Regions from separate parts of the Sphingobium sp. WTD-1 genome, predicted to be linked through region 1. Evidence: riboswitches for the same ligand, from Rfam matches in the RefSeq annotation. Region 1 holds a riboswitch; the other holds the start of a gene.

Region 1 (5,121 bases):
GTCTCCTTGCCGGCATTGATCAAGTCTGCATCAGCTTCATCAGCGAACGGGTAAGGGCCCACTCCGAGCATGCCATTTTCGCTTTGCAGCGTGACGGTCACGTTTTCGGGGACATGGTTGGCAACCAGCGTAGGGATGCCGATTCCGAGATTTACGTAAAATCCGTCCTTGAGTTCTCGAGCAGCGCGCGCTGCCATCTGATCGCGCGACCAAGCCATCATGCAGGCTCCCGAGCGCGAATCGTCAGCTTTTCGATCTTCTTCTCGAGGCCCGTCGCTCGAACAATCCGATCGACGTAAATGCCGGGCGTATGCACTTCATCCGGGTCGATGGCGCCAGCTGGCACGATCTCCTCGACCTCGGCGACCGTCACCCGTCCGGCTGTCGCCATGATCGGGTTGAAATTCCGCGCTGTCTTTCGAAAAACCAGATTGCCTTCGGGATCAGACCGCCAAGCCTTGACTATCGAAAGATCAGCTTTCAGCCAGCGCTCTCGAATATATTCATCGCCGTCGAAAGTTTCGACAGGCTTGTCTTGCGCGACGACGGTTCCTACCCCGGTCCGGGTATAGAATGCCGCAATGCCGGCGCCGCCGGCGCGAATGCGCTCGGCTAACGTACCTTGCGGATTCAGCTCAAGTTCGATGTCACCATCCAGGAACTGCCGCTCAAAAAGACGATTGTCGCCAATATACGATGCGATCATGCGACTGATCTGCCTGCTTTGCAGCAGCTGCCACAGACCAAAGCCTTCTGCGCCCGCGTTGTTCGAAATCACTGTAAGCCCTCGGGTACCGCTTCGATAAAGCTCCGCGATAAGGTTCTCCGGGTTTCCGCAAAGGCCAAAGCCACCCGACATGATCGACATTCCGTCGAACAGCAAACCCTCAAGCGCTTCGGACGCGCTGCCTCGAATTTTTGAAAGCATTATAAGCCTCGGAACTGTTCGGAATTTTCCTTCGAACCTTATCCTTCGCATCGGCATGGAGCTGCTGCTTTTGACGATATGTGAAGGACGTTTGCGGTTTCGTCATTCTCGGTCGTCCGAATTGACTTGAGCGCACATTTCCAGGCAGGCCAGACTTGCCATTGCGGGAGAGACCGTTCGCCGGCGCCGAAGGAGCAACCGCCCCGGAAACTCTCAGGCAAAAGGACCGCAGGGCATCAAGATATCTGGAGAGTGGCGCCCGCCTGGGTGCCCGCCGACGGGATAGCGATCTCAGGCACAGCGGACAGATGGGGCGCATCCACCACCTTTTGGGGAGCGGCTCCCAGTGGCACGTATTAGCATCATCGGCGCCGGCATTACCGGCGTAACAACCGCCTACAGCTTGGCTGTCCGCGGTCATGAAGTCACCGTCTACGATCGTCGCCGCTATCCGGCGATGGTCACCTCATTTGCCAACGGTGGCCAGCTCTCCGCAAGCAATGCCGAAGTCTGGAACAGCTGGGCCACCATCGCAAAGGGTATGAGATGGCTCTTGAAAAATGACGCGCCGTTGTTGCTGAACCTCAAGCCCGGCCTTCACAAATACGGGTGGCTCGCCGAGTTTTGCGGCAATATCTTTCGGCACGAAAGAAACACGATCGCGACCGTTCGTCTCGCACTCGACGCGCGAAGGCATATGTTCACCATTGCGGAAGCAGAGGGCATCGATTTCGATCTGAAGCGATGCGGAATCCTTCATCTCTACCACAATGAACAGGAGTTTCGTGCTGCCGAAGTGGGCAACGCCCTCCTCCTCAAGGGCGGGCTCGAAAGGCACGCAGTGTCAGCTGGAGAAATGCGCGCGATCGAGCCGAGCCTGCAAGGCGCTCTTCACGCCGGATTCTTCACCCCGGGGGACGCCACGGGCGACATCCACAAGTTCACACGCGGGCTCGCAGATGCGTGTGCACGCCGAGGCGTGATTTTCAAGTTTGGAGCTGCTGTCCGGCGAGTGGAGATACAGAACCGGATTTGTACCATCAGCTTGACCGATGACGAGAGTGGTCGGCCGATCGCCTCTCAGACAGCTGATGCCATCGTTGTCTGCGCAGGGGTTGAAAGCCGAGAAATCGCCAGAAAGCTCGGCGAGAAAGTAAACATTTATCCGGTGAAGGGCTATTCCATCACTGTAAACTTGAGAGACGAGCAGAGCCGAACAGCTGCACCGAGTGTCAGCCTGCTCGACGACGCTGCGAAGATCGTCACAAGCCGCCTCGGTCCAGATCGATTCCGGGTGGCCGGCACCGCAGAGTTCAATGGGTTCAACCTAGATATTCGCGCTGACCGGATCCGCCCGTTGCTGCGCTGGTCGGAACGCCTGTTCCCCAAAATGGATACTGACAGCGTCACCCCATGGGCAGGCCTGCGCCCCATGACGCCCGATATGCTGCCTGTTGTCAGGCCGGGGAGAGTGCGTGGCGTCTACTACAACACCGGCCACGGCCATCTTGGCTGGACGCTTTCCGCTGCAACTGCCGAGATGATCGCCATGCGCCTGGACAGCGACTTCGCCGCGTAGCTTCGATCCACATTATTCATCAGAAGGATTTCGAGAATGATCCTAAGCTTGAAGCAAGCCCAGAATATTGCACTTCGCACTCTCAAGGCCGGTGCCGAAAAAGGACTGAAGCCGCTATGCGTAGCCGTGCTCGATCCGGGAGGTCATACAATAGTCCTGCACCGAGCGGACGGCGCGTCGCATCTTCGACCAGCAATTGCTATCGCGAAGGCGGCCGGCGCCTTGAATCTCGGCGTCTCTTCCCGCTCGATCGCGGCGATCGCGGCCGAACGACCGACATTTTTCAACTCGCTCGTAGGCATAGCGCCTCTCGGTATGGTGCCGGCCGCCGGAGGAGTGATCGTGGTTGACAGCGACGGCCAGACACTGGGTGCCGTCGGCGTTACCGGCGACACCTCGGACAATGACGAAGCTTGTGCACTTGCGGGCATCGAAGAGGCAAATCTGTTCGCGAAGGACTGATCATTGCCCGCGCAACGCGGCAAAGGTATTTCACATAAGTGCAATGATTGAAGAGAGATTGGCAAAAGCAGCGAGGAGGACGTTCGCCTTATGAAGTTGGACAGGCAGCTGGCGCGGCATGCGTACGGCTCCTTCCAGCAAATAATAAGGGGGGTTTATGTCTCGGTCGAATAGAACGAACGGGTCGGTAGCGGCCCTGCTTGCCGCTACTGTTCTGGCCGGATCGGCGACGCCAGCCTTCGGGCAGGCGACACCCGAGGCGCCTCAAGATTCTTCCGCGTCCTCATCGGGCGGATCGCTCGACATTGTCGTTACCGCCCGCAAGCGCGAAGAACGCCTCCAGGATATCCCGGTGGCGGTCTCGGCGATCGGCGGAGCTGCCCTCGAACAGAAGGGCATCGACAATGTGACAAACCTGATCGGGACGGTTCCGAGCCTCTTCACCAGCCAGAACCAGGCGTTCGGGCCGCTTCCCAACCAGACCTATCTCGTACTTCGCGGCGTCGGAGCGGCGGCATCCAACGATCCCGCTGTCGGAACCTTCGTCGATGGCGTCTATCAACCGAGCCTGGCATTCGACACTGGCTTCCTCGACTTGGAGCGCATCGAGGTTTTGCGTGGGCCGCAAGGTACCCTTTTTGGCAGAAACACCGAAGGCGGTGCACTGAACATTGTGACCGCGAAGCCCGACGGCACCTTTCGTGGGAAGCTGCGCGCAGAATATGCGGACTTCAATAGCGTTCGCCTCGGCGCGAGTTTCAGCGGCCCATTGGTGGAGGACAAGCTCTTCGCTAGCCTTTCTGGTCAATATTACAGCACCGATGGCTACATCCACAACCTGACCATCGACAAGGATCAGGATACGCTTCGCAGCCTGGCCGGGCGCTTCGTGCTTCGCGCATTGCCCACCGAAGACTTCGAGATCATTCTCCGACTGGATGGTTCTCGCAACAGAAACGGTTATCTCGGTTACGGCGTCGTGGACGACGGCGCGAAGCGTTATGCCACACTCGATGATCGCAAGGTTGTCTCGCCCGACACGAGCTTTGGCGGCTCTCTAACCATGTCGTACGATCTTCCGGCGTTTACGATCAAGTCGATCACCGGATATCAGCACGTAAAGACCGAATTCTGGTACGACTTTGATGGATATTCGGACCCCGACAACTTTCAGGACCAGCGCACGACCCAGTCAGCACTCTCCGAAGAACTTCGTTTCGAGTCGAGGAGCGGCGGGTCTTTCACATGGCTTGGCGGATTGTACGCCTTTCAGGATATCCACGAACAGAACCGCAATTTCGCCTTGTCTGGCTGTACGATCTGCGCCTTTCCGCCGATTTTCAATCCCGCCAACGACGTGCGGGAAGCGACGAGGTTGCGGCGTCGCGGCTGGGCCGCTTTCGGTCAAGTCGGCTACAAGTTCAACGATCGCTTCGAGCTGACTGTCGGCGGGCGATATGGCTGGGAGCGGACGCGGGCATTCCAGCAGGGCGTCGTGATCGTGCCGGCTGTGGGCGCGAACGACGCGTTCAGCGGAGTCACGTCAAAAAGCTTCAGCAATTTCTCGCCGTCCGCTTCATTCTCCGTTCACTGGACGCCTGATGTCATGACTTACGCGACTGTGTCGCGAGGTTATCGCTCAGGCGGCTTTGACAAATATCCGGGTAGCAGTGCAGCCGTTGGGATCGCTTTCGACAACGAAAAGTCGACCAATTATGAGGTGGGGCTGAAAGCGTCGCTCTTTGACCGACACCTGATCGCCAGCGTTGCTGGTTTCATCGTTCAGGTGGACGACATGCAGCTGGCTTCTGTTGCCATCAGCCCGGTCACCGGTCTCCCTGTCGGTGTCACTGCCAATGTCGGTGCCTCCCGTAACCGCGGGTTCGAGTTCGAAGCAACCGCCATGCCGTTCCGCGGATTCAAGATTCGCGGGAACGCTGCATATACCGACGCGCGCTTCACCTCTATTACGAGCCCGGTAGGATCCCATCTGACCGGCGATGCGTTGCCTTATGTCCCCAAGTGGACTGCTTCAGGCGGCGCAGATTACACTGTCTCGATCGGTGACACTGAACTCAATCTCGCAGCCGACTATCGTTATGTGGGGCCGTATTATTCCGGTAACGGGGCTCCTCCGTTTGATCCGATCCTG
Region 2 (5,121 bases), 760 kb from region 1:
GCACGTCGATGAACAGATCATCGATCGTCTCGGCGCCGATGACGGACAGCATTTCCTGCCGGTCGGTGTCGGTAAGGGGTAGGTAGCGCATTTCATCTGTCTCCCCCCTCCCTATCAGGGAGGGGATGGGGGTGGGTCGCGAGCGGAGCGAGCGCTGCTCCGTGGCGATAGGGCGGACGCTCCCTGCGGTCGCGACCCACCCCTTCCCCCTCCCTTGAAAGGGAGGGGCTTATTTTGTCAGAGGCTCGCCACGAACTTCTTGTAGGCGGCTTCGTTCATCAGGCCTTCCAGCTCGCTCGCGTCGGCGATGCGCAGCTTGAAGAACCAGCCATCTTCCTCGGCATCGCTGTTGACCAGCGCCGGCTCGTCTTCCAGCGCGCCATTGGCTTCGACGACTTCGCCCGAGATCGGGGCATAGACGTCCGACGCGGCCTTGACCGATTCCACGACGGCGGCGTCGTCGCCCTTTTCGAAGGTCGTGCCTTCGGCGGGCAGTTCGACGAACACGATGTCGCCCAGCTGTTCCTGCGCATAGTCAGTGATGCCGACGGTGGCGATGTCGCCTGCAACGTCGATCCATTCATGTTCGTCGGTGAAATAGCGGCTCATGCTTGCTCTCCTCGAAAAGCGGTAATTCAGGCCTTGCGGCGATAACGATGCGGAACGAACGGCATCGGCGCAACCGCCGCTGCAATCCGCTTGCCGCGCACCTCGATCTCCAGCGCGGTGTCGAGCGCGGAATAAGGCAGGCTGACCCAGCCCATGGCGATCGGCGCACCCACGCTCGGCGCGAAGCCGCCCGAGGTGACTTCGCCCACCAGCACGTCGCCGGCATAGATTTGCGCGCCTTCGCGGGCCGGCAGGCGGCCTTCGATCTTCAGGCCGACACGCTTGGAACCGGGGCCATCGGCCAGTTCCTTCATCACGCGGGCATGGCCGATGAAGCCGCCTTCCTCGCGGCGGCGCTTCTGGATGGCAAAGCCCAGGTCCGCGCCGATCGTGCTGACGGCGGGCGACAGGTCATGGCCATAGAGCGGCAGGCCGGCTTCCAGACGCAGCGAGTCACGCGCGCCAAGGCCGATCGGCTTGACCTGCGGCAGTGCGCACAGCGCATCGGCCAGCAGCGCGACGGAATCGCCCGGCACGCTGATTTCAAAGCCATCCTCGCCGGTGTAGCCCGACCGGCTGATCCACAGCGGCACGCCGCGCCAGGTGAAGGGACCGGACTGCATGAAGATGAGGTCGGCGGTTTCGGGGATGAGCGCGGCCATCGCCTCGCCCGCTTCGGGGCCCTGCAGCGCCAGCAGCGCCTGGTCGGCCATATGGTTCATGGTGACGTCGTCGGGCAGATGTTCGATCATCCAGCCGATATCGTCATATTTGGTCGCGCCATTGACGACCATGTAGATCGCCGCGCCTTCGAACGCGCCGTCACCCGGACGCGAAACCATCAGGTCGTCGAGGATGCCGCCTTCCGCGTCCAGCAGCATCGAATAACGCTGGCGGAAGGGCTTCAATCCCTTGATGTCGCTGGGCAGCAGGGTTTCGAGCGCCGCGTCGACGCTGGTGCCGCCGGTCTCGTCGGAGAAGGTGAGCTGGCCCATATGGCTGACGTCGAACAGGCCGGCATGTTCGCGGGTCCAGCTATGTTCGGCCATGATGCCTTCATACTGGATCGGCATGTGATAGCCGGCGAAGCCGACCATGCGCGCGCCCTTGGCACGGTGCCAGGCGTCCAGCGGCAGGGCTTCGAGGGGCAGTTCTGCTTCGAGGGCGGCGACGTCGTCAGTGGCGGTCATGGCAAGACCTTTCCGTAGGAGGGATGCGGCGACAGGCCCGCGCAGCCGACGAATCGGCGCTTCCGGCATGCCACCCCCTCTGTCACGGAACCTGAGAGCTTTGACCAGCGGCTTGGGGCCGACTGGCTTACCCCTTCGGTGGGACGGCACGGGGCCATCCGCTTTCCAGAGTATCTACGCGCGATGCGGTCCTTTGGCCTGAGAGATTCCGGGGCGGTTGCTCCTTCGGCGACGGGCTCAAGCCTGAAAGGCGCCCATGCTCTCCCGCATCGTGCCCGCTGCCGAATCCTCGGCACCGGAGACGCCCCACGCATTTGCCCAAAGCGCGGGCGGCGTCAATCGGGCAAATTTCGGTATGATGCAGGTTACAGCCGGATCACCCCTCCTCGCGCGCCAGCCGCTGCGCCATAGCGCGGGCCGCTACCCGGCATTCGGAGAGCGCCGCATTGGCCGCTTCGTCCGAGAGGGTCAGCGCGGCAAAGCCGCCCTCCCCCTCGAACATCTCTAGGAAGCGGGTGACGCCGGCATAGTTGGAGTCCGCGACGGCACGCTGGATGAGGTCGATCCGATCCGCCCAGGGCCGCGCGCCCTGCGCCCGCAACAGGCGGGAAAGATCGTCAAGCTGGGCGGCAAAGGCCGCGATCTGGGGATGCAGTGTCATGGGCAGAGAGATAAAGCCCGCGCGACAACCGGACCAGCCGGCGGAACGCCAACGCAGCGTTTCCGTTGGCGGAGTTTGGGTGGGAACACGGCATAGCCCCTCCCTTCCAGGGAGGGGTTGGGGTGGGTGGCGAGCGTAGCGAGCTTCCGCCCTATCGACCGTAGACCGCCGCTACGCGGCGCACCCACCCCCGGCCCCTCCCTGGAAGGGAGGGGAGTAGGAAACGTCCGCTCCTGGTCGTCACCGGCCAGAGCCCTAATCGCCCTGCCCTTTCCTACTCCGGCTTTCTCTGATCTATCCTGCGCGATGAATCAGTCCCCTGCCCCTTCCGCCTTATCTCCCGCAAAGCCCCATCGGCGTCGTTTCGCTGTCGCCTCATTGTCGCGTCGGTGTCGCGCGGGAGAGGCGTCATAGGCGCGTCGACATGACCCAGGTGGCGCGTCGCAGGTGCGCGGGCCGTGCAAACACGCCAGAATGCGCGAGCAACGACGCTGTGAACTTTCAACTGTCGCGTCGGAGGCGGCCGCTCGCGCCTAGACCAGGGCCCCGCAAATTTCGGCATGGCGCTTTTCGGCATAGCGATCGGTCATGCCGGCGATGAAGTCGGCGATATGGCGGCTGCGGGTCGGTTCCTCCAGCGCGCATTCGTCGCGCCATTCGGGCGGCATCAGGGCGGGGTCGGCCAGATAGGCACGGAACAGGTCCATCACGATCACCCGCGCCCGATCGGCGGCGGCCAGTTGGTCGGGATGATGATAGAGGGTCGCATACATGAAGCGCTTCAACTCGCGTTCCTGCGCCGCCAGTTCGGGCGAGAAGGCGACCAGCGTGCGGCCCAGCGCGCGGACATCGGCGACCGTCTCGACGCCGGCGGCGGAGATATTGGCGCGCGTGGTGGTCAGCAAGTCATTGGCCATCACGCCGATCTGTTCGCGCACCAGTTCGCGCAGCAGCCGGTCGTGCGGCACGTCGGGATAGCGGGCCGTCACCCGGTCCCAGCAATGGCGCACCAGCGGCACCGTCAAAAGCTGTTCCAGGCTCAGCAGCCCGGCGCGCAGGCCATCGTCAATGTCGTGATTATCATAGGCGATGTCGTCCGACAGCGCCGCCAGCTGCGCCTCCAGCGAGGCATGGCTGGTGAGATCAAGCGGGAACAGCGCGTCCAGTTCGCGCATCGCCCAGCCCGGCCTGGTGACCGGGCCATTATGCTTGGCCAGCCCCTCCAGCATTTCCCAGCTGAGGTTCAGGCCACGAAAGTGCGGATAGGGCGAATCCAGCAGCATCAGCGTCCGCAGCGTGTGCGCATTATGATCGAAGCCGCCATGATCCTCCAGCGCCGCTTCCAGCGCATCCTCGCCGGCATGGCCGAAGGGCGGATGGCCGATATCATGGGCCAGGCACAGCGCCTCGGTCAGATCCTCGTTGAGGGCAAGCGTGCGGGCGATGGCCCGGCCGATCTGGGCCACCTCCAGGCTGTGGGTCATGCGCACGCGATAATGATCGCCGTCGGGCGACACGAACACCTGCGTTTTGTGCCGCAGCCGGCGGAAGGAGATCGAATGGATGATGCGGTCGCGGTCGCGCTGAAACACGTCGCGCGGGCCGCGCATCTCGCCGCCCGGTTCGGCATGGAGCCGTCCCCGGCTCTGGTCGGGCTGAGAGGCGTAGGATGCGAGCATCGTCATGCGAACCCCTTATTTGCTGCCCAGCTTTTCGACCACCTCGCCCGCGTCGCTCTGCCAGGCGAAGGCGTCGGCCCCAGCCTTTTTAAGGTCCGCCTCGACAGCCCTGGCACGGGTGAAGCTGGCAAAGGGACCGATCAGCAGGCGCGAGGTCTGGCCCCAGCTTGCGCTCCAGCCATCCTGCGGCGCGACCGCTTCATATTTGCCCTGCAAGCGCTTGAAGGTGAAGGCCAGCGCGCTCTTCTGCCCGGTGCCGATCTGCACCCAGTTGCGCGCGGGATTGGCGGCCAGCCGCTTCTTTTCCTCGGCTTCCTTCTTCGCCTTGGCATCGGCTTCCGCCTTGGCCTTGGCGGCAGCCGCCTTCTTCGCCTTGTCGGCTTCGGCCTGACGCGCAGCGGCGCGGCGGGCGGCCTGCAGCTTCTCGACCTCGGCCAGGTCGACCGCAACCACGTTCGAGCGGCGCTCGCTGTCGGGCACGTCGATGGCATGGATGATGTCGGCGAGGCTCCGGGCCGCCTCCGGCGCCGGCTGCGACGCGGCGCTGTCAGCCGGCGGCGTGAATACGGTGGCGACGGGCGCCGATGGCGTCGACGCAGGCGGCGTGCTCTGCGGCGCGGGCGGGGTCACGCTCGACGCCTGGGCAAGGGCGCTCGAATTGAGCTGCGAGGCGGTGCTTGGCTGACCAGTGGTCGGCGCCGGTGCAGTCGAGCGCGGCGCGCCGCCGTCCAGCGCGTCAAGGCCCGGCGCGGGCGGCCCCTGCACATCGGCCGATGCGCTGCGGACCGGGGCGGGGGTCGGCGCCGGGATTGGCGCGGGCGCCGTCGCCTGACCGGGCACCGGCTGCACCATCTCCGAACGGGCGCTCTGGCTAGGCATCGGCTGGACGACCGGCTGGCGTCCGCGCGTGTCGGCGGGCAGCGGCTGGACCGTTGCGGGCGCAGGCGTCGGCGTGGGGGCAGCAGGCTGCGTGGCTTGTGCG

Evidence for each region. Region 1 has a riboswitch for glycine ahead of N6H05_RS08250 (D-amino acid dehydrogenase). Riboswitches for the same ligand answer to the same signal wherever they lie in the genome.
Region 2: linked by a shared signal. The riboswitch ahead of gcvT (glycine cleavage system aminomethyltransferase GcvT) and the one ahead of N6H05_RS08250 (D-amino acid dehydrogenase) in region 1 are both predicted to bind glycine.

Annotation. Positions count from the first base shown of each region.
Region 1 is NZ_CP119127.1:1,671,359-1,676,479, reverse strand. Features, by position in the region: gene N6H05_RS08260 (3-oxoacid CoA-transferase subunit B) at 1-218, opposite strand, end outside; gene N6H05_RS08255 (CoA transferase subunit A) at 218-928, opposite strand; glycine riboswitch at 1,083-1,167, shown strand; gene N6H05_RS08250 (D-amino acid dehydrogenase) at 1,275-2,507, shown strand; gene N6H05_RS08245 (GlcG/HbpS family heme-binding protein) at 2,544-2,969, shown strand; gene N6H05_RS08240 (TonB-dependent receptor) at 3,127-5,121, shown strand, end outside.
Region 2 is NZ_CP119127.1:2,431,922-2,437,042, reverse strand. Features, by position in the region: gene gcvPA (aminomethyl-transferring glycine dehydrogenase subunit GcvPA) at 1-91, opposite strand, end outside; gene gcvH (glycine cleavage system protein GcvH) at 238-609, opposite strand; gene gcvT (glycine cleavage system aminomethyltransferase GcvT) at 636-1,799, opposite strand; glycine riboswitch at 1,976-2,076, opposite strand; gene N6H05_RS12145 (hypothetical protein) at 2,176-2,460, opposite strand; gene N6H05_RS12140 (deoxyguanosinetriphosphate triphosphohydrolase) at 2,994-4,145, opposite strand; gene N6H05_RS12135 (tetratricopeptide repeat protein) at 4,155-5,121, opposite strand, start outside.